3 regions of the Blastococcus brunescens genome follow, and region 3 is predicted to be linked to each of the others. Evidence: predicted binding sites of a transcription regulator. Region 3 holds the regulator's gene; each other region holds the start of a gene.

Region 1 (7,274 bases), 230 kb from region 3:
GTCGACGTCCAGCAGCAGGACGGGTGGGGGAGCGGTCATGCAGCCGGTCTACCCCACGAGCCCGGCAGCGCCGCGACCGGTTCGCTCAGAGGTCGAGCGCCGCCCGCACACCGGTCACGAACGCCTCCGGCACCTCCCAGGCTGCGAAGTGCCCACCGGCCTCCGGCTCCTGCCACACGCGCAGGTCGAACAGCTGCTCGGCGAGCGGGCGCGGGGCGCGGACCAGGTCGTGCGGGAACTGGCTCACCACGGTCGGGACGTCGACCCGCTCCGGCGTCGGGCTCAGCCTCGCGTACGGCGCGAACGAGGTGCCGATGGCGCCGGTGACCCAGTAGGCGGTGATCCAGGTCAGCACGTCCTCCCGGGCGAAGACCGATTCGACGTCCCCGCCGCTGTCGCTCCAGTCGCGCAGCTTCTCCACGATCCAGGCGGCGAGCCCGGAGGGTGAGTCGCCGAGGGCGACGGCGAGCGTGTGCGGCCGGGTGCGCTGCGCGAGCAGGTAGGCGCCGTTGCTCATCAGCCAGCCCGAGGCGGACGTGCGGTGCTCGAGCTCCTCGTCGCTCGGCGGGCCGGCCCCGGGGCGCGGAGCGAGCGGGAGATCGGTGACGTGCAGCGCTGACACCCGCTCGCGGTACTCCGTCGCGAGGCCCAGCGCGGTCATCCGGCCGATGTCGCCGGCGGAGACGACGTAGCGCTCGTACCCCAGCTCGGCCATCGCCGCCGCCACGTGCTCCGCCATGCCCGCCCCCGAGAGGTCGCGGTCCTGCAGCGGCGCGGCGAACGGGTAGCCCGGCAGCGCCGGGACGACGACGTGCACGTCGGTCAGCAGCGGCAGCACCCGCTCGTAGCGCAGCACCGAGTCGGGCCAGCCGTGCAGCAGGACGACGGCGGGGCGTCCGGGTCCGCGGCGCGCTGGTGCACCACGCGCAGCCCGCCGGCGAGCGCCCACGGCAGGGCGCGGATCCGCTGCTCGTGCTCGCGCCAGTCGTAGTCCTCCGCCCAGGTGGAGACGAGGTCGGCCAGGTAGCCGGGATCGGTGCCGCGCTCCCAGCCGTGGTCGCCGGTCAGCTCGACCGGGCGCCAGGCCCGCAGCCTGGCGCGCAGGTCGTCGAGCACCGCCTGCTCGACCACCGGGGGCGCGGCGTCGTTCGTCGTCATCACGGCATCCCGGCGTGCGGGACGGCGACCTGCGTCGACACCAGCACCGCCTCGCGCACCGGCGCGCGGGTGTGCTCGTAGAAGTCCGGCGCGCAGCACAGCAGCAGCGTCCGGCCGTCGTCCCCACCGAGCGCGCAGGCGAAGACCCCCATGCCCTCCGGCGCGGCGATCTCCTCGACGATCGCGCCGCCTTCGGCCACCCGCAGGACCCGGGAGTTCAGCCCGTCGGCGACCCAGACGTGGCCCTCGGCGTCCAGGGTGCAGCCGTCGGGGGCGACGACGACCTGACCGATGAGCTCCTGGACGGAACCGCCCTCCGGCACGGGCCCGAGTTCTGCCCAGATGCGCCGGTTCGTCAGCGAGCCGTCCGGCGCGACGTCGAACGCGGTGAAGCGGTTGCCCCAGGTCTCGCCGACGATCAGCGTGCCGCCGTCGGGGGTGATCACGGAGCCGTTCGGGAAGCGCAGGTCCTCGGCCACCACGGTCACCGTGCCGTCGGGGTCGACCCGCTTCAGCGAGGCGGAGGCCGGGGCGCCGCCGCCCATGAGGTCGAACCCGAAGTCCCCGACGAAGGCGCGGCCGGAGGAGTCCACGACCATGTCGTTCATCAGGCCGGTGCAGGCGCCGGACAGGTCGGCGTGCGTGGTGACCTCGCCGTCGGACACCCGGAGCAGCCGGTGGTCCTTCATGGAGACGACGAGCAGTGAGCCGTCGGGCAGCCAGCCCAGCCCCGAGGGCTGGTTCTCCACCTCCAGGACGACGGTCTCGCCGCCCTCGGGCGCCACCCGGCTGACGGTGTGCCGGTAGAAGTCCGACGCCCACCAGGCGCCGTCGTGCCACCGCGGGCCCTCGAAGTACGAACCACCCTCCAGCACCGTCCGGAACGCTCGCTCAGCCATGGCCCGGACGCTACGGCCTGCCGCGTGTCAACACGAGGCGAGGTTCTGTGGACAAGCGTCTGACCTGTGGATTCGCGCTGCTGGAGACGCCGATCTCCGGTATTCTTCGTACACGCGTTCGATCGATCAGGAGGTGGTCATGGGCGAGCTGCAATCGGCGCTCGACGCCCTGGCCGCCGAGGACGTGCAGGGTCGGACCCCGCGTCAGAACCTCGACGAGATCGCCGTGCTGCTCGAGGCGCGCAACCGCATCGACGCCCAGTTGACCCGCCGGGTCCGGGCCGCCGAGCTCCAGCAGGCACCGGAGGAGGACGGCCAGAAGTCCATGCGGTCGTGGCTGCGAGGGCACGGCCGGATCACCTCGGCCGCGGCCGGGCAGCTGGTCCGCAACGGCCGGGCGCTGGGGTGTCTGCCCGCGGTGGAGGCCGCCTTCGCCATGGGTGCGGTCACGGCCGATCAGGTCGCCGTGATCGCTCCCGTGGCGAAGGCCGACCGGCAGGCCGCGGCCCTCGAGCAGGGCATCGACCTCGCCGCGGTCGACCGCACCTTCGCCGCCGTCGCCGCAGAGCACCGCGTCGAGGAGCTGTCCCGGCTGGTGCACCACTACCTCGCGCTGCTGGACCCCGACGGGCCGGAGCCCGATCCGACGGACGAGCGGTCGCTGACGCTGTCCACGCTCTCCGACGGCACGGTCGTGCTGCGGGGCCAGCTCGACGCCGTCGGTGGCGAGAAGTTGCTCACGGCACTCGAGGCGATCGTGCAGGCGGACCGGCCGAAGGGTGATCGCCGGACGCGCGCCCAGCAGAACGCCGACGCGCTCGTGCAGCTGGCCGACAACCAGCTGGCCTCGGGCGGCCTTCCGATCCTGCGCACGGTGAAGCCGAACGTCGTCGTCACGATCCGGGACGGCGACCTGGCCGACCGCGGCGCCGGTCGGGCTGCGGCGACCACCGGATTCGGCGGCCTCGTCTCGGCGGAGACGGCGCGGATGCTCGCCTGCGACGGCAGCATCACCCCCGTCCGGATCGACGAGCACGGCATGCCGCTGAACGTGGGCCGCACCAAGCGCGTGGTGCCACCGCACCTGCGCAAGGCCGTCGAGCTGCGTGACCAGACCTGCATCTTCGCCGGCTGCGGAGCCCCGAAGTACTGGTGCGACGTCCACCACCTGATCCACTGGATCTTCGGCGGGGAGACGTCGCTGGAGAACTCAGCTCTCCTGTGCGAACGGCACCATACGAAGGTCCATCACGGGTTCCGGGTCGAGCGGGATCCCGGCGGACGATGGCGGACGTTCCGGCCCGACGGCAGCGAGATCGTCATCGGCGCACCGCTGCTGATCTGAGCCGTACCGCTCACTGAGCGGAGCGCCGCCCCATCGCGAACCTCACGCACGGGTCCGCCGACCGTGCGCGCGGTCGGCGACCCCTGCGTCCCCGGGCACGCGTGGACCGGGGACGCAGGGGAGCAGCGTATGGATCAGACGACGCGTCGGGCGGTGTTGTAGCCCCACATCGAGTCGACCGGCACGACCGCGACCGGGTTGCCGTAGGTGGAGGAGTGCACCATCTGGCCGTTGCCGATGTACATGCCGACGTGGCCGACCGGGTCGTAGAAGAAGATCAGGTCACCGGGCTGCAGGTCGGCCTTGGCGACAGGAACCCCCGCCGTCGACTGTGCGCGCGACGTGCGCGGGATCGATACGCCGGCCGCCTGGTAGGCGGAGTAGGTGAGGCCCGAGCAGTCGTAACCGCCGGGGCCGGTGCCGCCCCACACGTAGGGCTTGCCCTGCTGGGCCAGCGCCGTGTCGACGGCGACCTGTGCGGCGGAGTTCGGCGCCACGACCGGAGCAGCGGCCAGGGCGACCGGCGCCGAGGCCACGGGCGCGGGGCCGCCGGCGTTCGCCGAGGCGGCAACGGGAGTGAGCGCGATGCCCGCGCCCGTGACGAGGGCGAGCGCCGCCCCGCGGAAGGAACGGCGGGTGATCGTGGACGTGCGAGTAGTCGTCATGGACGACGGGTTCTCCTGTTCTCCATCAACCGCCTACCGAGTTAGCTGACGGGTTCGGGCGGGGAGATCGCCCGGCGGAACCGGCGGAACCGGCCTCGCTTCACCCCAGGACTGCGGTGGGTCCCCGGTCCGGCACCGGAGACTCCGGTGCCGGTTCGGCGGTGTCCGGCCGGGTGTCACCGGAGGCGGTGACGAGGGGGCCCCGAACGGACGGCGACGACGCTAGGTCCGTCATCCAGTCGTCACAAAGCGTCCGCCGCGGGCATCGGGAGCTCCGTCGGGACGTGCGGCGAGTGGGTCCGGACAAGCGACTCGCGACGCCACCACCACCGATCCCGCTGCCGGTTCCGGACCGAGCGCGAGCCGCATAAACGGAACGCGATCGCCCGCTTACTTCCGCGCGGCGGCGTGGCGGCACGGAGCGTCCGCGTCCGATCCCGCGAGCCGCTGAGGTGTCGATCGCGCGACGGCGTCGATCGCGCGACGGCGTCGACCGTCGCCACTGCGTTGACCGTCGCGACCGCAGCGTGCTGTCGTGGCGGCGATGACCGATGACGTGATCTACGACGACGGGCGGGTCCGCCTCGACCGCGAGGCGCTGACCCTGCGGCGCTACTACTTCCCGCTCGCCAGGAGCAAGCGCATCCCGTACTCCGACATCCGCGGCATCGAGGTCCGCCCGCTGACCTGGCTCACCGGCAAGGGGCGCCTCTGGGGCTCCGCGCACCCGCGGTACTGGCTGCCGCTGGACCGCGCCCGCCTGCGCAAGGACACCGCGCTGGTGCTTGACGTCGGCGGTCGCGTCCGGCCCGCTTTCACCCCGGACGACCCCGCGCGCGTGGCGGACCTGCTCCGCCGCTGCATCGGCTGAGCCGCCCCGGACGCCGTACCCGGTCAGAGCCGCTCCCGGCCGGATCAGGACCGGCGCCTCACGACGCCGGGACACGTCCCGTCCGACCGTGGTCCTCGCCCGCCGGGAGGGACCCGGCCGGCGTTGGAGGTGGACCCATGACCGCTGAGCCCGTGACCCCGGCTCTGTCGGGACCGATCACTCGAGACGCGCCGAGCGCCCGCCCGGCGCCCATCGGCCGGCGGACCGCAGTCGTGTGCCTGGCCGTCGGAGCCACGCTCAACCTGGCCGAGGCGCTGATCGGCCGCGTCGTCGGCCAGAGCGGCTCGGTCGCCGGCAACCTCGACGCCTGGGCGGCGCGCCCGACGCTCGCCACGGTCGGCCTCGTCGCCGGCACGGTCGCCGTCCCGTTCCTGCTGCTCGGCCTCGTCGCCATGGCGCAGCTGGTCCGCCCGCGGATGCCGCGGCTGGGCACGACCGCCATGGTGCTCGCGTACGTCGGTGGGCTCGGCTTTCTGGGCATCCACGCCGTCTCGATCGTCGACCACGCAGCCGTCGACCAGCCCGACCGCGACGCCATGGTGGCGCTGCTCGAGTCCGCGCAGAGCAGCTCGCTCGCGCTGCTGATCCTCCTGCCCTTCCTGCTGGGGATGGCCGGCTCCGTGCTGCTCACCTCGATCGGCTACCTCCGCACCCGCGTGGTGCCGGTCTGGATCCCCGTCGTCCTGGTGCTGTTCCTGCTGCTCGACTTCGGACCCTTCTCGACCGGTCCGATCGACCCGCACTGGCTGTTCGTCGCCGCGTCCGTCGGCCTGGCCGTCGTGGTGGCCCAGCGGACCGACCAGCAGTGGTGGACCGGGCGTACTCCCGGCGACGCGACCTCCTGACCAGCGGTCCTCCGATCGGTAGCGTCGCGCGCGAGGTGGACGAACCGGTGTTCAGAGAGCGCGCAGCCCAGGGCAGCCGGGCCACCGTGGTGGCCCGGCTCTCCGCCGCGGCCGCGGTGGGATACGCGGCCGTCGGGCTGATCGCGCACATCGCCACCCCGGCGGCCGACCGGGAGAACCTCTTCGGCAGCCCCGAGCCGGTCGTCGGCCCGGCCATGGCGATCGTCGGTGCGGTCCTGCTCGGCCGGGTGCCCGGGCACCGGGTCCTGCAGCTCATGACGGTCATCGGCTGCTTCGCCTGCGTGTTCGCCGGCTCGCTCGGTCTCGCCGTGTACGGCTTCTCCGGCAGCGACGACCCGGCTCCGGTCTTCCGGATCGCCGCCTGGCTGACGCTCTGGACCTGGGTGCCGTCGTTCGTCTCCTTCGCCACCCTGCTCCCGCTCCTCTTCCCGGACGGCCGGCTGCTGTCCCGCCGCTGGCGCCCGGTCGCGATCGCCGCGGTCGGCCTGATCGCCACGATGTCGCTGCTGACCGCGTTCACCGACATCCAGCCGGAGGGGACCCAGCCGGCGAACCCGGTCGCGATCGGTGTCCCTGAGCCGGTCCTGGACGCCGTCCAGACGGTCCTGAACCCGCTGGTACCCGGTCTCGCGCTGCTCGGGCTGGCGAGCCTGATCCTGCGGTTCCGCCGCGCCGACCCGCAGGGCCGCCGGCAGATCGCCTGGGTCGGGTACGCGCTGGCCCTGGCGGTCGTGGCGGCGTTCCTCGCCCCGGCGCCGGTCAACGTGGTGGTCACCGCCGCCGTGCCGGTCGCCATCGGCGTCGCCGTCGTGCGCTACCGGCTGTTCGGCATCGACGTGGTCCTCAACCGCACCCTGGTCGGGACGGCGCTGCTGGCCTCCTCGGCGCTGGTCTACGTCGCCGTCGTCGGCTGGCTCGGCGGCCTCGCCGGTGCCCCGACTCGGTCATCGGCTTCATCGGAGCCGTGGCCGTCGCCGCCGTCTTCCACCCGCTGTACGTGCGCATCCAGCGCGCCGTGGATCGGCTGCTGCACGGCTCGCGCGGCGACCCCTATCGCGTGCTCGGCCACGTCACCGAGGTGCTCCGCGACGCCGCTGCGCCGCGCCAGGCTCTCGCCCGGGCCGTCGCGACGATCGCCGTCGACCTGAAGCTGCCCGCGGTCGCCGTGCAGGTCGACCGGCCCGGCGCCCCGCCGGTCGTCGAGTCGGTGGGGAGCGGGCCCTCGCCGTCCACGCCGTCCCGCTGCACTGGCACGACGCCGTCGTGGGCACGCTGCACGTCGCCCCCGCGCGGGCACCGACCGCCTGGACCCGGTCGACGAGTCGCTGCTGACCGACCTCGCCGCCCAGCTCGCCGCCGTCGGCTTCGCGTTGCGGCTGGCCACCGACCTGGAGCGCTCGCGCGACCGGCTGGTCACCGCACGGGAAGAGGAGCGCCGACGGATCCGCC
Region 2 (7,274 bases), 1.2 Mb from region 3:
AGATCGGCCCCGTCCACGGTGGCGGGCCCGCTGCCCTCCCGGCGCGCGGGCAGCCGCGCGCTGTCGATCCAGCGGCGCACGGTGTCGTCGCTGACGCCGAGCAGCGCGGCGGCCTCGGCGATGCGGTAGCTGGTAGGCACGTGCGGCACTGTAGATCCGCGTATGCGGAAAGCTCAATGCTTCCATCCCACGCGGATGCGGAGGATCAGGCTGTATCCACAGAATGTCCCCGATCTCCGCGGACGGGATGCCGTCAGGAACGATGGCTGCCATGGGGAAGACCGCGGCCGAACGGCGTGCCACCCGTAAGCGCAAGCATCAGGATCGGAACCTGCGCCGGCCCGGGACCGGGACCCATACGGGGCCCGGATCCGGAGCCCGCGCAGACGAGCAGGAGTTCGAGTACCTGCGGCGGCAGTTCATCCACGCCGCCATGTTCGCCGACGACGAGTACACGTTCGAGCAGGCCGCCGCCCAGCTGGCTCTGCTCGATCCCGGGGTGGACGAGGACGGTCTCGCCGCGAGCCTGCTCGTCGGGTTGGTCCACGGTCTCTGGGAACGGGGGTGGCAGCCTGCGGACGTCGCCCATGTGGTCCGCCGGTCCGCCACGCAGCGGGTGGCCCGCCTGGGGATCAGCGTCATCGCCGAGGGAGCGCGCGCGGTCGCGGCGGCGACGCGGGCACCCGAGGACTGGCTGGCCCAGCTGGCGGCGTTGGATGCCCTGGACAGCCCGGGGCCGGCCGTGGTCACCACCTGGCGGCGCACCGAAGGACTGCCCGGGCGGGACGCCTGGCGCGACGTGCTCCGGTTGTTCGCCGCGCTCACCGGGCTCGGCGAGCTGCAGCAACTGTCTGCGCCGCCGTCGCGGTGGGGACAGCACCGGACGCCACCGAGGAGAACGGGTTCCGCGGCCGACGCGCGGATCCTTGGCCGCATTCGCGGCCTGCTGGCCAAGGCCGAGCGCACCGAGTTCCCGGAAGAGGCCGAGGCTCTCAGCGCGAAAGCCCAGGAACTGATGACCCGGCACGCCGTCGATGCCGCGGTGCTCGACGCCGAACACGGAACTTCGCTCACCGATCAGGTACTGGCCCGCCGGGTGCACCTCGACAATCCCTACCCCGGAGCGAAGGTGCAGCTCCTCGACGCCGTCGGCCGGGTCAACGCGGTCCGGGTCATCTGGATCGAACAGTTGGGCATCGCCACGATGGTGGGGCTGCCTGCGGATCTGGATGCCATCGATCTCCTCTTCACCTCGCTGCTGGTGCAGGCCACCCGGGCCATGACCGACACCGGCCGGGCCGGGGCGGGGCGCACCCGGTCACCAGCGTTTCGGCGGGCGTTCCTCACCTCCTACGGTCTGCGCATCGGTGAGCGGTTGAGTGCCGCACGCGAGCACGTGACCGAGGAGGTGTCGGGGACCCGCGGCACGGATCTGGTGCCGGTGCTGCGGGCGCGCAGCGAGGCGGTGGACGACGTCTTCGCGCAGATGTTTCCCCGGACGCGTGCGAGCACGACGCGTGGTCTCGACGCCCGCGGTTGGTATGCGGGCCAGCTGGCCGCCGACAACGCCGACCTCGGCTCCGGCCGGGACGCGGTACGGCGGTGAGGAGCGCTGCTGACGCCAGCGCCTGGAGGGGGCCGGTCGTCAGGCGGCCAGCGCATACTGCTGAGCCTGCTGGAGCACCAGCTCGACGGCGGCGTCCTCGAGGTCCGGCGGGTAGTCGTACTTCGCCAGCAGACGGCGGATCTTGGCCCCATGGCCGCTTTGACCGAGTCCTCGAGGTTCCAGTCGATGGTGGCGCTCTGCTGCACGGTCCAGACCAGGTCGACCGAGATCTGCTTCAGCGTCTCGTCGCCCATGGTGAGGAGGGCGGACTCGTTGGACGCGATCGCGTCGTAGAACGCCGTCTCCGCGACCGAGAGGGCCAGCTCCTCATGCCGCTGCGCCTGGCCGCGCATCTCCTTGGCGAGCCGCACCAGCTAGGCGATGATCTCGGCCGTCGTCAGGGCCCGGTTGGTGTAGCGGTTGATCGCCTCGTCGAGCTGTTCGGAGAACCGCCGTCCCTGGACGACGTTCGTCCGGCGAACGGTGCGCACCTGGTCGGCCAGCAGGCGGCGCAGCAAGCCCATCTGCAGGTTGGGCTTCTCCTTGGTCGCCAGCCCGTCGAGGAACTCGTCGGAGAGGATCGACAGCTCGGGGGTCTCGATGCCGACCAGGCGGTACACGTCGACGACACCCTCGCCGGTCACCGCCTCGTCGACCAGCTGACGGATCGCCGTCTCCATCTCCGGCGCGCCGCTGCCGGAGTCGGGGTGCTGGAGTCGGGGTGCTGGATATTGAGGACGGCGGCCCGCACGTCGGCGAACAGAGCGACATCGTCCCGGATGGCGGCAGCCTCCGTACGACTGCCCGCCAATGCGAACGCCTTCGTCAGGGCGAGCACCTGAGCGAGGAACCGGCTGGTGCGGTCGGGTTCGGCCAGCACGAAGTCCAGGACGGCGGCGCGCTGCGCCAGCCGATCGGCGGCCGAGCGCAGGGAGGAGTCGTGCGCGCAGCGTGTAGGAGGTCGCCGACGATGCCGTGCTTCTCCTGCATCACGGCGACCATCTGCTCGATGGGCACGCCGGCCTGGTCGCGGTCGGTGGGCGAGTACTCGGCCAGCGCACGACGCAGGTTGGTGGCCACGCCGATGCAGTTGACGATCGGCCCACCGTTCTCGTCGCGGAAGGTGCGGTTGACCCGGGCGATTGCCTGCATCAGGCCCGCGCCCTGCACGGGCTTGTCCACATACAGGGTGTGCATCGCCTTGATGGCACCCTGCGTTGGGTCGTCGTCGTGCCACTCGGGTCGCAGCGCCACGATCCGCTCGTACAGTTCCACGGCGATCCGGCGGCTCATCGTCACGACCATGGCCTTGCCGACCATGGCGCCGCGGCGCAGCTCCCAGTGTCCGACGAGATCGCGGGCGACGAGGTCCAGGCGCTCCTCGGCGGTGATCTCGTCGGCCAGCTCGTCGAGGGTCTCGTGCGCGTCCTCCGGCAGGGCGACCTTGACCAGCCGCGACTCGTAGAAGATGGGCACGGTCGCACCGTCCTCGACGGCGCGGGTGAGGTCGTAGACGTCGATGTAGTCGCCGAAGACGCTGCGCGTGGACTTGTCCTGCGACTCGATGGGCGTACCGGTGAACCCGAGATAGGTGGCGCCGGGCAGGGCTTCGCGGAGGTGCTTGGCGTAGCCGTCCTGGAAGCCGTACTGCGAGCGGTGCGCCTCGTCCGCGACGACGACGACGTTGCGCCGGTCGCTGAGCACCGGATGCGTGTCGCCGGCGGTCTCCGGCGCGAACTTCTGGATGGTCGTGAAGACGATGCCGCCGTGCCGCCCCCTGCCTCATGCGTCTCCCGTGCTGGAATGCGCGACCGCCCGCGGGTGCCTCCACCCCCTGGTGACCTGCGGTTTCAGGTTGCTCGGTCCCGTGTACTCGACTATCCTTCGTACATGTGTTCGAGTGGTTGCGTCGATGCGCTGCGCCGGCTGACGGCCGCGCTGGACGACCTCGGAGCTGAGGACCTCTCCAGCCAGTTCGGGCCGCAGCTGCTCGAGGGGCTGCGCGGATTGCTTGCCGCGCAGAACCGGCTGGCGGCACAGCTGACCCGGCGAGTGCGCGAGTGCGAGGTCACCCAGGCGGCCGAGCACGACGGGCTGAAGACGATGCAGTCGTGGCTGCGCGGGCACGGGCGGCTCTCCCCGCCGGCGGCCGCGCGATTGGTGCGCTCCGGCCGGGCGCTGACGCAGCTGCCTGCGGTGCAGGAGGCGTTCGGGCGCGGCGCGGTGACCGCCGAGCAGGTGGCCGCCATCGCGCCGGTGGCGAGAGCGGAGAATCTGGCCGCGGCCGCCGCGCAGAGCGTGGACCTTTCCGGTGTGGACGCCGCTCTGGCCGAGATGGCCGCCACCCGGCCCTACGACGATCTCCGGCAGGTCGTGCACCACTACCTCGAGCGTCTCGACCCGGACGGACCCGAGCCGGACCCCACCGAGGGCCGCTCGCTGGTCTGGTCCCGGCACGCCGACGGCGCGGTCACCGGCCGGTTCGACCTCGACGCCGTCGGCGGGAGAAGTTCCTCACCGCGATCGAGTCGATTCTGCAGGCCGGCCGGTGCGCGGGTGACGACCGCACCAGGGCCCAACAGTCCGCCGACGCGCTGGTACAGCTCGCCGACAACGTTCTCGCGTCCGGTGATCTACCGATCATGCGCACCGTCAAGCCGCACGTGATCGTTCGGATCGGCATCGACGACCTGGTCGACCCCGCGACCGGCCCGGCCGCCGCCGATACCGGGTTCGGCGCCACCATCTCCGCCGCCCGGGCGCGCTGGCTGGCCTGCGACGGGAACATCAGCCGGGTGGTCATGGGGCCCGACGGTGAGGTGCTGGACCACGGGCGAACCAAGCGGATCGTCCCGCCCGGCCTGCGCCGGGCCGTCGAGGCGCAGCAGCGGCACTGCGTGTTCACCGGCTGCGGAGCCCCGACCCACTGGTGCGACGTCCACCATGTCCTGGAATGGGTCCTCGACGAGGGCCCGACCTCGCTGGAGAACTCAGCGCTGCTGTGCGAGCGCCATCACACGAAGGTGCATCACGGGTTCCGCATCCAGCGAGATTCCCAGGGCCGATGGCACACCTATCGGCCCGATGGCAGCGAAATCACGATCGGCGAACCACCGCCCGAGACCAACGGCGATCCACCGAACATCGTGTTCGACTTGGATCCCCGCGACCTGGCCCTCGCCGGCATCGCGCGCAGCACCACGCCCTGACCTCGACGGACACCCTCGGGCGGAAGCTGCGACCGCGGTCGCAGCTGCATGCCGTTTGCCGTTGGTGGGCCAGGGGCAGCCACGGTCGGGTGTCACCACGCTCTCGCGCCGGTCGTTCCGAGGACCCCACGCCTGCCGACGACGGGGACGCGAATCCCGCCGGCGCGACCGCTGCCGTGCGCACCCGCCGCATCCGGGAGTTCGCGCGCGGCGTCCTCGGCTTCGACGAGTTCCGCCCCGGCCAGGAGGCAGCGATGCAGTCGGTCGTCGCCGGCCGCGACACCCTCGCCGTGCTGCCCTCCGGGGCGGGCAAGACCGCGGTCTACCAAGTCGCCGGGCACCTGCTCGACGGGCCGGTCGTCGTGGTCTCCCCGCTGATCGCCCTGCAGCGCGACCAGGTCGAACGCCTGGCGGAGGTCGCGGACCGCGCGGGACGCGCCGCCCAGCTCAACTCCACGATGTCGGCCGGCGACCAGCACGACGTGCTGGAGTCTCTGCAGGACGGAACGGTCCGCTTCGTCTTCCTCGCCCCGGAGCAGATGGCCCGGCCCGAGGTCGTCGACGCGATCGCGGAGGCGAAGCCGGCGCTGTTCGTCGTCGACGAGGCGCACTGCGTCTCGGCGTGGGGGCACGACTTCCGACCGGACTACCTCCGCCTGGGCGGGGTGATCGAGCAGCTCGGCCACCCGACCGTGCTCGCGCTCACCGCCACGGCGGCCCCGCCGGTGCGGGCCGAGATCGTCGAACGGCTGGAGATGCGCGACCCCGAGATCGTGGTCGCGGGCTTCGACCGGCCGGAGATCCGCCTCGAGGTCGACCACCACGCCGATGCGCGAGGCAAGGAGCTGGGCGTGCTCGAGCGGGTGCTGGCCGAGATCGGCGACGGCCGGGGACCGGGCATCGTCTACAGCGCCACGCGCAGGGGCACCGAGGAGATCGCCGGCGAGCTCACCGACCGCGGGCTCCGCGCCCGGCACTACCACGCAGGCCTGAACAGGGTCGACCGCGAGGACACCCAGCGCGCGTGGATGGACGACGAGCTCGACGTCGTCGTCGCCACGACCGCCTTCGGCATGGGCATCGACAAGCCGGGCACCCGTTTCGTGATCCACGCCGAGCCGGCCGATTCCGTCGACAGCTACTACCAGGAGATCGGCCGGGCAGGCCGGGACGGGGAGCCCGCGCTCGCGGTGCTCGTCTACCGGCAGGAGGACCTGGGCATCCGCCGGTTCTTCGCCGCCGGGACACCTGCGGAGGAGGAGCTGCAGCAGGTCGCGGGGCTGGTCCAGGCGGCCGCTGCCGCGGGCATCGAGGAGGGGTCGACGTCAAGGACCTCCGCGAGGAGACCGGCCGCGCCGCCACCCCGCTGGCCCGCGATCTCAACCTGCTGGAGCAGGTGTCGGCCGTCGTCCTCGACGAGGACGGCGCCGCTCACCCGGCCGACGACGGGCCGGGCGCCGCGGAGGCCGCCGCGGCCGCCCGGGAACTGGCCGAGCACCACGAGAAGGTCGACCAGAGCCGCGTGGAGATGATGCGCGGCTACGCCGAGACGACCGAGTGCCGCCGGCAGTTCCTGCTGGGCTACTTCGGCGAGCAGCTCGACCAGCCGTGCGGCAACTGCGACACCTGCTCCGCCGGCACCGCCCAGGAGCACCCGGGCCCCGACGACCACGACACCCCGTTCCCGGTCGAGACCCCGGTGGAGCACAGCGAATGGGGCGCGGGGGTGGTCATGCGGGTCGAGGACGACCGGGTCACCGTGCTGTTCGACGAGGTGGGCTACAAGACGCTCGGCCTGGCCGCGATCCTCGAGCACGGCCTGCTGCGCACCCGCGGCTGACCGGACCGCGGCTTCGAGCTGCGGGTTCGGTGCGAGGGCTTGATCATCAGCACGACGACGGGTCGGCGCCTGGAACCGACGGGAACAGACCCAGACGAAGGAGAGCACGCGTGAAGGTCCTGGGCATCAACGCGATCTACCACGACCCTGCGGCGGCACTCGTCGTCGACGGGAGGATCGTCGCCGCCGCGGAGGAGGAGCGCTTCAGCCGGCGCAAGCACGGCAAGCGGCCCCTCCCTGGAGCGCGTGGGAGCTGCCCGAGCTGTCGGCCGCCTGGTGCCTGGCCGAGGCCGGCGTCCATCCCGAGGAGCTCGACGCGGTCGCCTACTCCTTCGACCCCGCCCTGATGGGGACGCCGGGAGAATCCGGCCTGAACGACCCCGGCGACGTCATGCGGAAGATGTACGCGCAGCAGGCCCCGGAGTTCCTGGCGCACGCCCTGCCCGGACTCGACCCGGCCAAGGTCCGCTTCGTGAAGCACCACGTGGCGCACGCCGCGTCCGCCGGGCTGGCCGCGCCCACGCAGGACAACTCCGTGCTGGTGCTCGACGGCCGCGGTGAGGCGCACAGCCACCTCGCCGGGCGGTACGTCGACGGGCAGCTGGAGATCCTCGCCGGC
Region 3 (7,274 bases):
AGCGCAGGTAGGCGACCTCGTCGAGCTCCCGCAGGGGCCGGAGGATGGCCAGCCCCACTTCGTTGGCGGGCACCTCTGCGACACCGGTGGCGCGGATGGCGTCCTCGACCTGCTGCGCGAGTTTCTGCAACTGGTCCTCGTCGACCGGCCGCCCCTGGCAGGCGCGACGGACACCCGCGACCACCTTGGAGCGGTTGAACGGCTCGCTCACCCCGCTGCGCTTGACGACGGCGAGCACGGCCTCCTCGACCGTGGTGAACCGGCGCCCGCACGTGGGGCAGGAGCGGCGACGACGTGTCGTCGCTCCCTCGTCGGCCTCCCGCGAGTCGATGACCCTGCTGTCGGCGTTGTGGCAAAACGGGCAGCGCATCGCGGAGACCTCCTTCCGACCAGTCGGGGCCGTCCGACGGCCGGTCCTGTGGACCCTCCTGGGGACATCCGGTGGACGTCCCGGGAGAACCTGGGGACCAGCCTGTGGACAGGCTTACAACTCTGTAACTACTAGATGTAGGGGAACCCTAGGCCGAGCCACACAAGATGTGCAAGCGATCCGACGCTCGGCGTGTTCCGTCCAGACACTGCTGTCACCAGGGAGGACATCGCTCCCCACGAGTCACACGACACGCCGGGAGGACGCGCCGGGGCGTCGGGTCGGCCCGACGACGAGGCCGCCGGAAGCTCGCCTGCGATCACCGATCACCTCCGCAGGATGCGGGCGCCGTCGGACCGACTCCGGCTCCGGCGACCGGAGAGCACGACCCGTGCGGCGCCTCGCTGCCGACCGCGGACGCTCCCGCGGTCGCTCGCCGGCAGCCGACCGTCGGCACACGTCCGAAGGCGGGAAGGAGGGCCGCGCCGCGCCCCGAGGTCCGCCGGCGGGAGCCGGCGTGGCGCGCGAGGAGAACGCGCCGAGACCTGGAAATCAGACGCCGCGGACGGACCCGTCGACGCGGGGACGGCGGGCGTGGGGCACGTGGTCGCTGAGACGCATCGGACGCGTCAGCAGCTCGGGCTCGAGACCGTCGGGTGCCGTCCAGCCGGCACGCGGCGCGGAATCCTCCGGCCGAACCGCCGGACGCGACCTCGACGGACCGTCGACGGGGCCGGCGGACACGCGAGCCGTGGCCGACGCGCCCTCGGACGCGGTCCGACGCAGGCCCGTGTCGGCCGGCCGCTGCTGCCCGAGGTCTCCGGCCGCACGGTGCCGGCCCGGAACCGCCGGCGCCGCTGAACGGGCCGGGGTTCCTTCGGGAGCACGCCGACGGCCGACGGCCGGAGCCTCGCCGGTCTCCGGTGCGCGCCGACGCCCGACCGCCGGGGACTCAGCCGTCTCGGGGCGCGGCGGCGCCCGGTAGCCTGCTGCTCCGCCTCTTCCGGCGCCCGGCGGCGGCCCACGGAGGCGAACTGCGCCGTCTCGTCAGCGGTCCGGCGCCCACCGGCCGGCGGGAGATCCCGGACGACGGAGAGGTCGCGCACCATCGGCAGTCCGGCCGTGACGGCTCCGTCGGCATCTGCCGAGCGACTACGGCGGCCGGACGGGTGCCGCGCGACGGACATCTCCTGCGTTCCGGGACCGAACGCCGCCCGACGCTCGGGCCGTGCCGCCACGGCGAGGTGCCGCTCCGGCAGGCGCAGTGACCCCAGATCGGTCCACGCCGTCTCCTCGACACCCCCAGGACGACCCGCACCCACACCTGGCAGGAGCCACTGGCGTCGTGCCGCCAGCCGAGGAGCTCGCCCGCCCACCACGTTCCTGCCTGATACACCTCGACAGCCTGGGGTTGACTGGTGAACACAGCTGCTCGGTTCTCCATGGCGCCTGACACGGGACGACCGTAAGCGCTGGAGTGACCACTGAGTGTGAAGACGCCCGCACTGAGGGTTGACGAAGTCGCGCCCCGACGTTGTGGACCTATTGCCGTGGCGCGATCGCCGCGGCGGGCCAGAGGTGTCGTAACCACCTCTGCCCAGCGTTCGTGCTGGTCAGGAGAGCGGACCAGGCGGAGACGCCGAGCGGAGCGCACACCCTGCATCACGGGAGGAGGAGCTCCTGCCCCGGCACCAGGTCGGCGCTCCGGAGGCCGTTCAGCTCCTGGATCCGGTCGATCACCGACCGCACGTCACCGTCGACCTCGAGGGAGGAGGCGATCGACCACAACGTGTCGCCCGGCTGCACCACGACACTGCTCCCCCGCCAGCCGCAACCCGTCGGATCCGCCACCGAGGAGCGGACCCACCCAGGAGCCCAGCGCCACGCCCAGAGCCAGTGCCATCACGACGGCGAGCCGCCGGGCACGACGGGTCAGCCGCAGGCCCACCGAGGGGCCCTCGTCGGGACCGTTCGCCGGGCGACCCCGCCGGACCCCGCTGCTCGGACCGTCATCCCCTCCGGCCGCGGCGCGGAGATCCGGCGCGCAGGAGGCGCCGGGGTGAGGGAGGCCGGCAGACACCCACGCGCGACGGGCTGCGGCGTGAGGGCCGGGCGAGGGGGCGCGCGAGGAGGCGACGGCCCCGGCGCCGGCGTGCACCACCACGAGGCGGGGCCGCCACGGCGCCTGGACCTCCTCGTCGAACTCCAGCACGGCCTGCGCGACACTTCCCATGACCTGTCCTCCTCACCTCTCGTGCTCGACCTTTGGTCGAACGCCTGTTCGAATCGAACGACTGTTCGATGTGTACCGCATGGGTCCGACGAAAGCCACCGGACACGACCTGCGACTTCGAACATGTGTTTGATCGATGCCGCGAGAAGCGCTACCGTCCGATGGACGGACACAGGCGCTGCGCGAGCGGCGGACGAGGAGGCGACGTGGCGGAGAAGAGCGGGAGCTCAGGCGGCCGCAAGGCGGGGGCGGACGCCGGCGCGACGGCGGGAACGGCAGCGGTCCGCTCGTTCCCCGACCGGGGTGCCGACGGCGACGGCCTGACCCAGCGCCAGCGCCGGGTCCTGGAGGTCATCCGCGACTCGATCGAGCGGCGGGGCTATCCCCCTCGGTCCGCGAGATCGGCGAGGCGGTCGGCCTGTCGTCGGCCTCCTCGGTCGCCCACCAGCTCTCCGTCCTGCAGAAGAAGGGCTGGCTGCGGCGCGACCCCAACCGGCCCCGCGCCCTCGACGTCCGGCTGCCCGGCGACTCCCCGCACCACCTCCCGGCAGCCGCAGAGCTCACCCAGGGGACGACGCGCAGCTCTCGGCCCCGACGTACGTCCCGCTGGTCGGCCGCATCGCCGCCGGTGGGCCGGTGCTCGCCGAACAGGCCGTGGAGGACGTCTTCCCCTCCCGCGCGAGCTCGTCGGCGAGGGAACGCTCTTCATGCTGAAGGTGGTCGGCGACTCGATGGTCGAGGCCGCCATCTGCGACGGGGACTGGGTGGTGGTCCGGCAGCAGCCGACCGCCGAGAACGGCGAGATCGTCGCCGCGATGATCGACGGCGAGGCCACGGTCAAGACCTACAAGCGACGCGACGGCCATGTCTGGCTGCTGCCCCACAACCCTGCCTACGAGCCCATCCCGGGCGACGACGCGACCGTCCTCGGCCGGGTCGTCAGCGTCCTGCGCCGCGTCTGACAGCGGGCCCCGTCCCGCTCACCGCTCGCACGCTCGCGGTGAGCCTCCTGACGGGGCCACGCGCCTCAGGGCCGGCGGCGCAGCATCCCACCGATCCAGACGACCACCGTCGCGACGCCTGCCGCGATCAGCGCCGAGGTCCAGGGCGACATCCCCGACCTGGTCAGGTCGCTGAAGCTCAGGACCGCCCCCTCGGGGGCCGGCGTCGTGGCCTCGACGGTCGCCGGGGCGAGGGCGACGCGGGTGAGATCGGCGGGCAGCCCCTCGCTGGTGACCAGCAGGCTCTGCCCGTCCGCCGCGAAGGTGATCGCCTCGCCCTGGGGCGAGGTCGGCAGCGGGATGACCGACGGTTCGCCCGAGAGGGCGCCGACGACATCGCTGCCGGTCAGCGGCCAGACATAGGCATCTGTGTACGTGCGCAGGGCCAGGCGCTGACCATCCGCTGACACCGCACCGCCGGTGACCAGCAACTGCCCGACGCTGCCCACGGGCCCGCCCGCCGTCCCGGTGAGCGTCATGGAGACGCCGGCGACCTTCGCCAACGCCACGGTGCCGCCGTCCACGAGGGCCGTCGTCGGGCTGTACACCCCGCTCGCGCCGAGCACCTCCTTGGTCACCACGTACGGGGTCCCGTCCGGCGCGAGGAGGAGGGCCTCTGCGTCGTGGGGCCCGTCCGGATAGGTGAGCCGGAAGATGCCGGTCGAACCGTCGGGCCGGAGGGCCAGCAGCGCCACGGTCGTCCGCGTGCCGTTGTTGTCGCCCGTGTCGGCCAGCCAGACGGTCCCGTCCGGACCGACCGCCATGTCCTCGGGGTCGTAGGGGTCCAGCGCGGCTGTGTGCGAGTCGACGACCTGGCACGAGGCGTCCAGCAGGTGCACGGCCAGCTCCTCGCCGCCGTCGTTCATGGCCAGGACGCCGCTGTCGACGGCCACGATCCCGGAGATCTCCGCCAGCCGCGGGTCACTGACCTGGCACTGGACGGCCGTCGTCGCGACCCCGTTCTCGGCGTACGCGGGCAGGGCGGACCCGAGGACGAGGCCGGTCCCGAGGGCTCCCCGGCGACCAGCAACCGTCCCCGCACGCCGCTACGCGGTCTGCCGGCCTCGGGCACGTACCCAGCGTGACAGAACGATTGCATCGAGTCGGTGAACCACGCCCAACAGGACGATTCCCACCGCGGCGCCGACGATCGCGTCGGTGATCCAGTGGAAGTCCAGCGACACCATCGAGATGCCGGTCGCGACGGGCCCGGCGAGGCTCAGCCACCAGAACGCGCGCTGCACACGGGCGGGGAGCTCGAACTCCACGGCCAGCCAGCGCGCCACGCCCCACATGATCACCGCGTTGGCCACGTGACCCGACGGGAACGAGGCGCCGTCGGCGTGGAAGAACAGCTCGTCGGGGTGTCCGGGCGCCGTCCGGCCGGTGCCGAACTTCAGCGCGTACACCCCGACGGTGAGCGTGCCGAGGGCGAGCAGGACGCGGAGCAGGGGAGCCAGGTGCGCCGCCGCCAGGCCAGGTAACCGACCAGGATCGCCAGCACCACGAGGATGGTGGCGCGGCCGCCGAGCTGGGTGATCGCCCAGACGACCGGGTAGGCGGACGAGTCCCGCAGGCCCCACCCACCGATGATCTCCGAGACGCGCAGGTCGGTCCGTTCGAGGACGCCGCCGGCGAGCAGGTCGACGGTGATGAGGCCGCCCACCACGAACGCGAGCAGCATCAGCCACCATGGCGGTCGGCCGATGGAGACGACACGCGTCTGCTCGGGCACGCCGGCGTCCCACACCACGCCGCTCGTCACGCCGTCACCGTACCGGGCCGTGACCTGTCCGTGATCCGGACGAGCCGGTTCCTCGCCCCCGGGGTCAGGCGACCGGATCGGCGAACTGCTCGAGCGTCGCGGCGAGTCCGCCGTCCACCCGGGCGCTCAACCGGGTCCCGGCGTCCTCGTGCCGCTCGCTGAGCACCTCTCCGTCGCGATGCACCCGGGCGACCAGGTCACCCCGGTCGTAGGGCACCAGCACGTCGACGTCCACGTCCGGGTGCGGCAACCGTCCGGCGATCAGCTCGCGGAGACCCTGGATGCCGGCGCCGGTCCGGGCCGACACCCAGACCGCGCCGGGCAGCGCCCGCCGCAGGGTCAGCACGTCGTCCTCGGTCATGGCGTCGACCTTGTTGACGACGATGACCTCCGGCACGGATGCCGCATCGATCTCCCCAGGACCACCCGGACGGCGTCGATCTGGCCCAGCGGGTCGGGATCGGAGCCGTCCACCACGTGCAGCAGCAGGTCTGCCGCCGCCACCTCCTCGAGCGTGGAACGGAACGCGTCGACCAACTGGTGCGGCAGGTGCCGGACGAACCCCACCGTGTCGGTGAGCGTGTACTCCCGGCCGTCGGGCGACTCCGCGCGGCGAACCGTCGGGTCCAGGGTGGCGAACAACGCGTCCTCCACCAGCACCCCGGCGCCGGTGAGCGCGTTCAGCAGGCTCGACTTCCCGGCGTTCGTGTACCCGGCGATCGCCACGCTCGGAGTCGCGTTCCGGTCGCGGCCGGACCGCTGGGTGGCCCGGGCGGTCGCCATGCCGGCGATCTCCTTGCGCAGCTTGCTCACGCGCGCCCGGATGCGTCGTCGATCGGTCTCGATCTTGGTCTCACCGGGACCACGGGTTCCGATGCCGCCACCGCCGGCGACCCGGCCACCCGCCTGCCGGGACAGCGACTCACCCCACCCCGCAGCCGCGGCAGCATGTACTGCATCTGGGCGAGCTCGACCTGCGCCTTGCCCTCCCGGCTGCTGGCGTGCTGGGCGAAGATGTCGAGGATCAGCGCCGTCCGGTCGACGACCTTCACCTTGAGGATCTTCTCCAGCTGGTTGAGCTGACCGGGCGTGAGCTCACCGTCGCAGATGACGGTGTCGGCGCCGGTCGCGCCGACGATGTCGCGGATCTCGTTGGCCTTGCCCGATCCGACGTACGTGGCGGCGTCCGGCTTGTCACGCCGCTGGCTGACCGCTTCCAGCACCTGGGAGCCGGCCGTCTCGGCCAACGCGGCGAGCTCGGCGAGGGACCGGTCGGCGTCGGCCTGGGTGCCCTCGGTCCACACCCCCACGAGCACGACCCGCTCGAGGCGCAGCTGCCGGTACTCGACCTCGGTGACGTCGGCGAGCTCGGTGGACAGGCCGGCGACGCGGCGCAGCGCTCCGCGCGCCTCGAGCGCGTAGGAACCGGTGGTGTCGTCGGGCGCGTCCCACTGCCCGGCGGGCGCGGGTCGGGTCTGGTCGTCGAAGGGGACGTCAGGAGCGGTCGTCATCGTCTCCAATGTGGCATGCCCCGTCGTCGGGGTCACCTGAGTTGTCTGCATCTCTGTGCGCATCGCCCGGTACAACGCTCGCGCGGGCCGCATGCATCCCACCCGTTCCCGGGTAGGGGCCGGACGAGGGAACCACGCGACGAGGAGGTTCGGATGAGCGACACAGGATCCAGCAGGCTCGGCTCGCACAGCGAGATCGACGACCCGGGCCGCGACCCCAAGGGGCTCGGGGACCGCCGCGCAACCCGATGGGCGGCGGCCCGGACCAGGACAGCGGGCGCGGTGAACCCGACGCGCAGCCGGGCATCGAGGGCCAGTCGATGATGCCGGAATCGCCGACCGAGGACGAGGACCGCGCCTGAGCGGTCGGCGGTCAGCTCAGCCGGCCAGCCAC

Evidence for each region. Region 3 encodes LexA, which represses DNA repair genes until DNA is damaged. Its sites were predicted from a motif close to TCGAACANNTGTTCGA; they were not measured.
Region 1: the regulator LexA is predicted to act here: its motif matches at 2,164-2,179, upstream of U6N30_RS19235 (HNH endonuclease signature motif containing protein).
Region 2: the regulator LexA is predicted to act here: its motif matches at 3,491-3,506, upstream of U6N30_RS28965 (HNH endonuclease signature motif containing protein).

What each region holds. Positions count from the first base shown of each region.
Region 1 covers NZ_CP141261.1:2,872,957-2,880,230, reverse strand. The annotation lists gene U6N30_RS19250 (alpha/beta hydrolase) at 86-856, opposite strand; gene U6N30_RS19245 (epoxide hydrolase N-terminal domain-containing protein) at 823-1,158, opposite strand; gene U6N30_RS19240 (SMP-30/gluconolactonase/LRE family protein) at 1,158-2,057, opposite strand; gene U6N30_RS19235 (HNH endonuclease signature motif containing protein) at 2,197-3,402, shown strand; gene U6N30_RS19230 (C40 family peptidase) at 3,537-4,067, opposite strand; cyclic di-AMP (ydaO/yuaA leader) riboswitch at 4,083-4,238, opposite strand; gene U6N30_RS19225 (PH domain-containing protein) at 4,612-4,938, shown strand; gene U6N30_RS19220 (hypothetical protein) at 5,172-5,804, shown strand; gene U6N30_RS19215 (hypothetical protein) at 5,852-6,973, shown strand; gene U6N30_RS19210 (sensor histidine kinase) at 7,196-7,274, shown strand, end outside.
Region 2 covers NZ_CP141261.1:4,297,044-4,304,317, forward strand. The annotation lists gene U6N30_RS28945 (TOBE domain-containing protein) at 1-140, opposite strand, end outside; gene U6N30_RS28950 (DUF2786 domain-containing protein) at 272-1,606, shown strand; gene U6N30_RS34830 (type I restriction enzyme endonuclease domain-containing protein) at 1,646-1,819, opposite strand; partial or broken gene U6N30_RS28955 (DUF3387 domain-containing protein) at 1,768-2,289, opposite strand; gene U6N30_RS34835 (type I restriction enzyme endonuclease domain-containing protein) at 2,247-2,486, opposite strand; gene U6N30_RS28960 (DEAD/DEAH box helicase family protein) at 2,432-3,367, opposite strand; gene U6N30_RS28965 (HNH endonuclease signature motif containing protein) at 3,718-4,815, shown strand; gene U6N30_RS28970 (RecQ family ATP-dependent DNA helicase) at 4,992-6,347, shown strand; gene U6N30_RS28975 (RecQ family zinc-binding domain-containing protein) at 6,344-6,655, shown strand; gene U6N30_RS28980 (carbamoyltransferase N-terminal domain-containing protein) at 6,766-7,002, shown strand; gene U6N30_RS28985 (carbamoyltransferase family protein) at 7,002-7,274, shown strand, end outside.
Region 3 covers NZ_CP141261.1:3,099,647-3,106,920, forward strand. The annotation lists gene nrdR (transcriptional regulator NrdR) at 1-370, opposite strand, end outside; gene U6N30_RS20755 (LysM peptidoglycan-binding domain-containing protein) at 2,033-2,179, opposite strand; partial or broken gene U6N30_RS34340 (hypothetical protein) at 2,740-3,048, shown strand; gene lexA (transcriptional repressor LexA) at 2,969-3,565, shown strand; gene U6N30_RS20765 (hypothetical protein) at 3,631-4,497, opposite strand; gene U6N30_RS20770 (phosphatase PAP2 family protein) at 4,651-5,013, opposite strand; gene U6N30_RS20775 (hypothetical protein) at 5,001-5,369, opposite strand; gene U6N30_RS20780 (HflX GTPase family protein) at 5,434-5,766, opposite strand; partial or broken gene U6N30_RS34345 (HflX-like GTP-binding protein) at 5,730-6,973, opposite strand.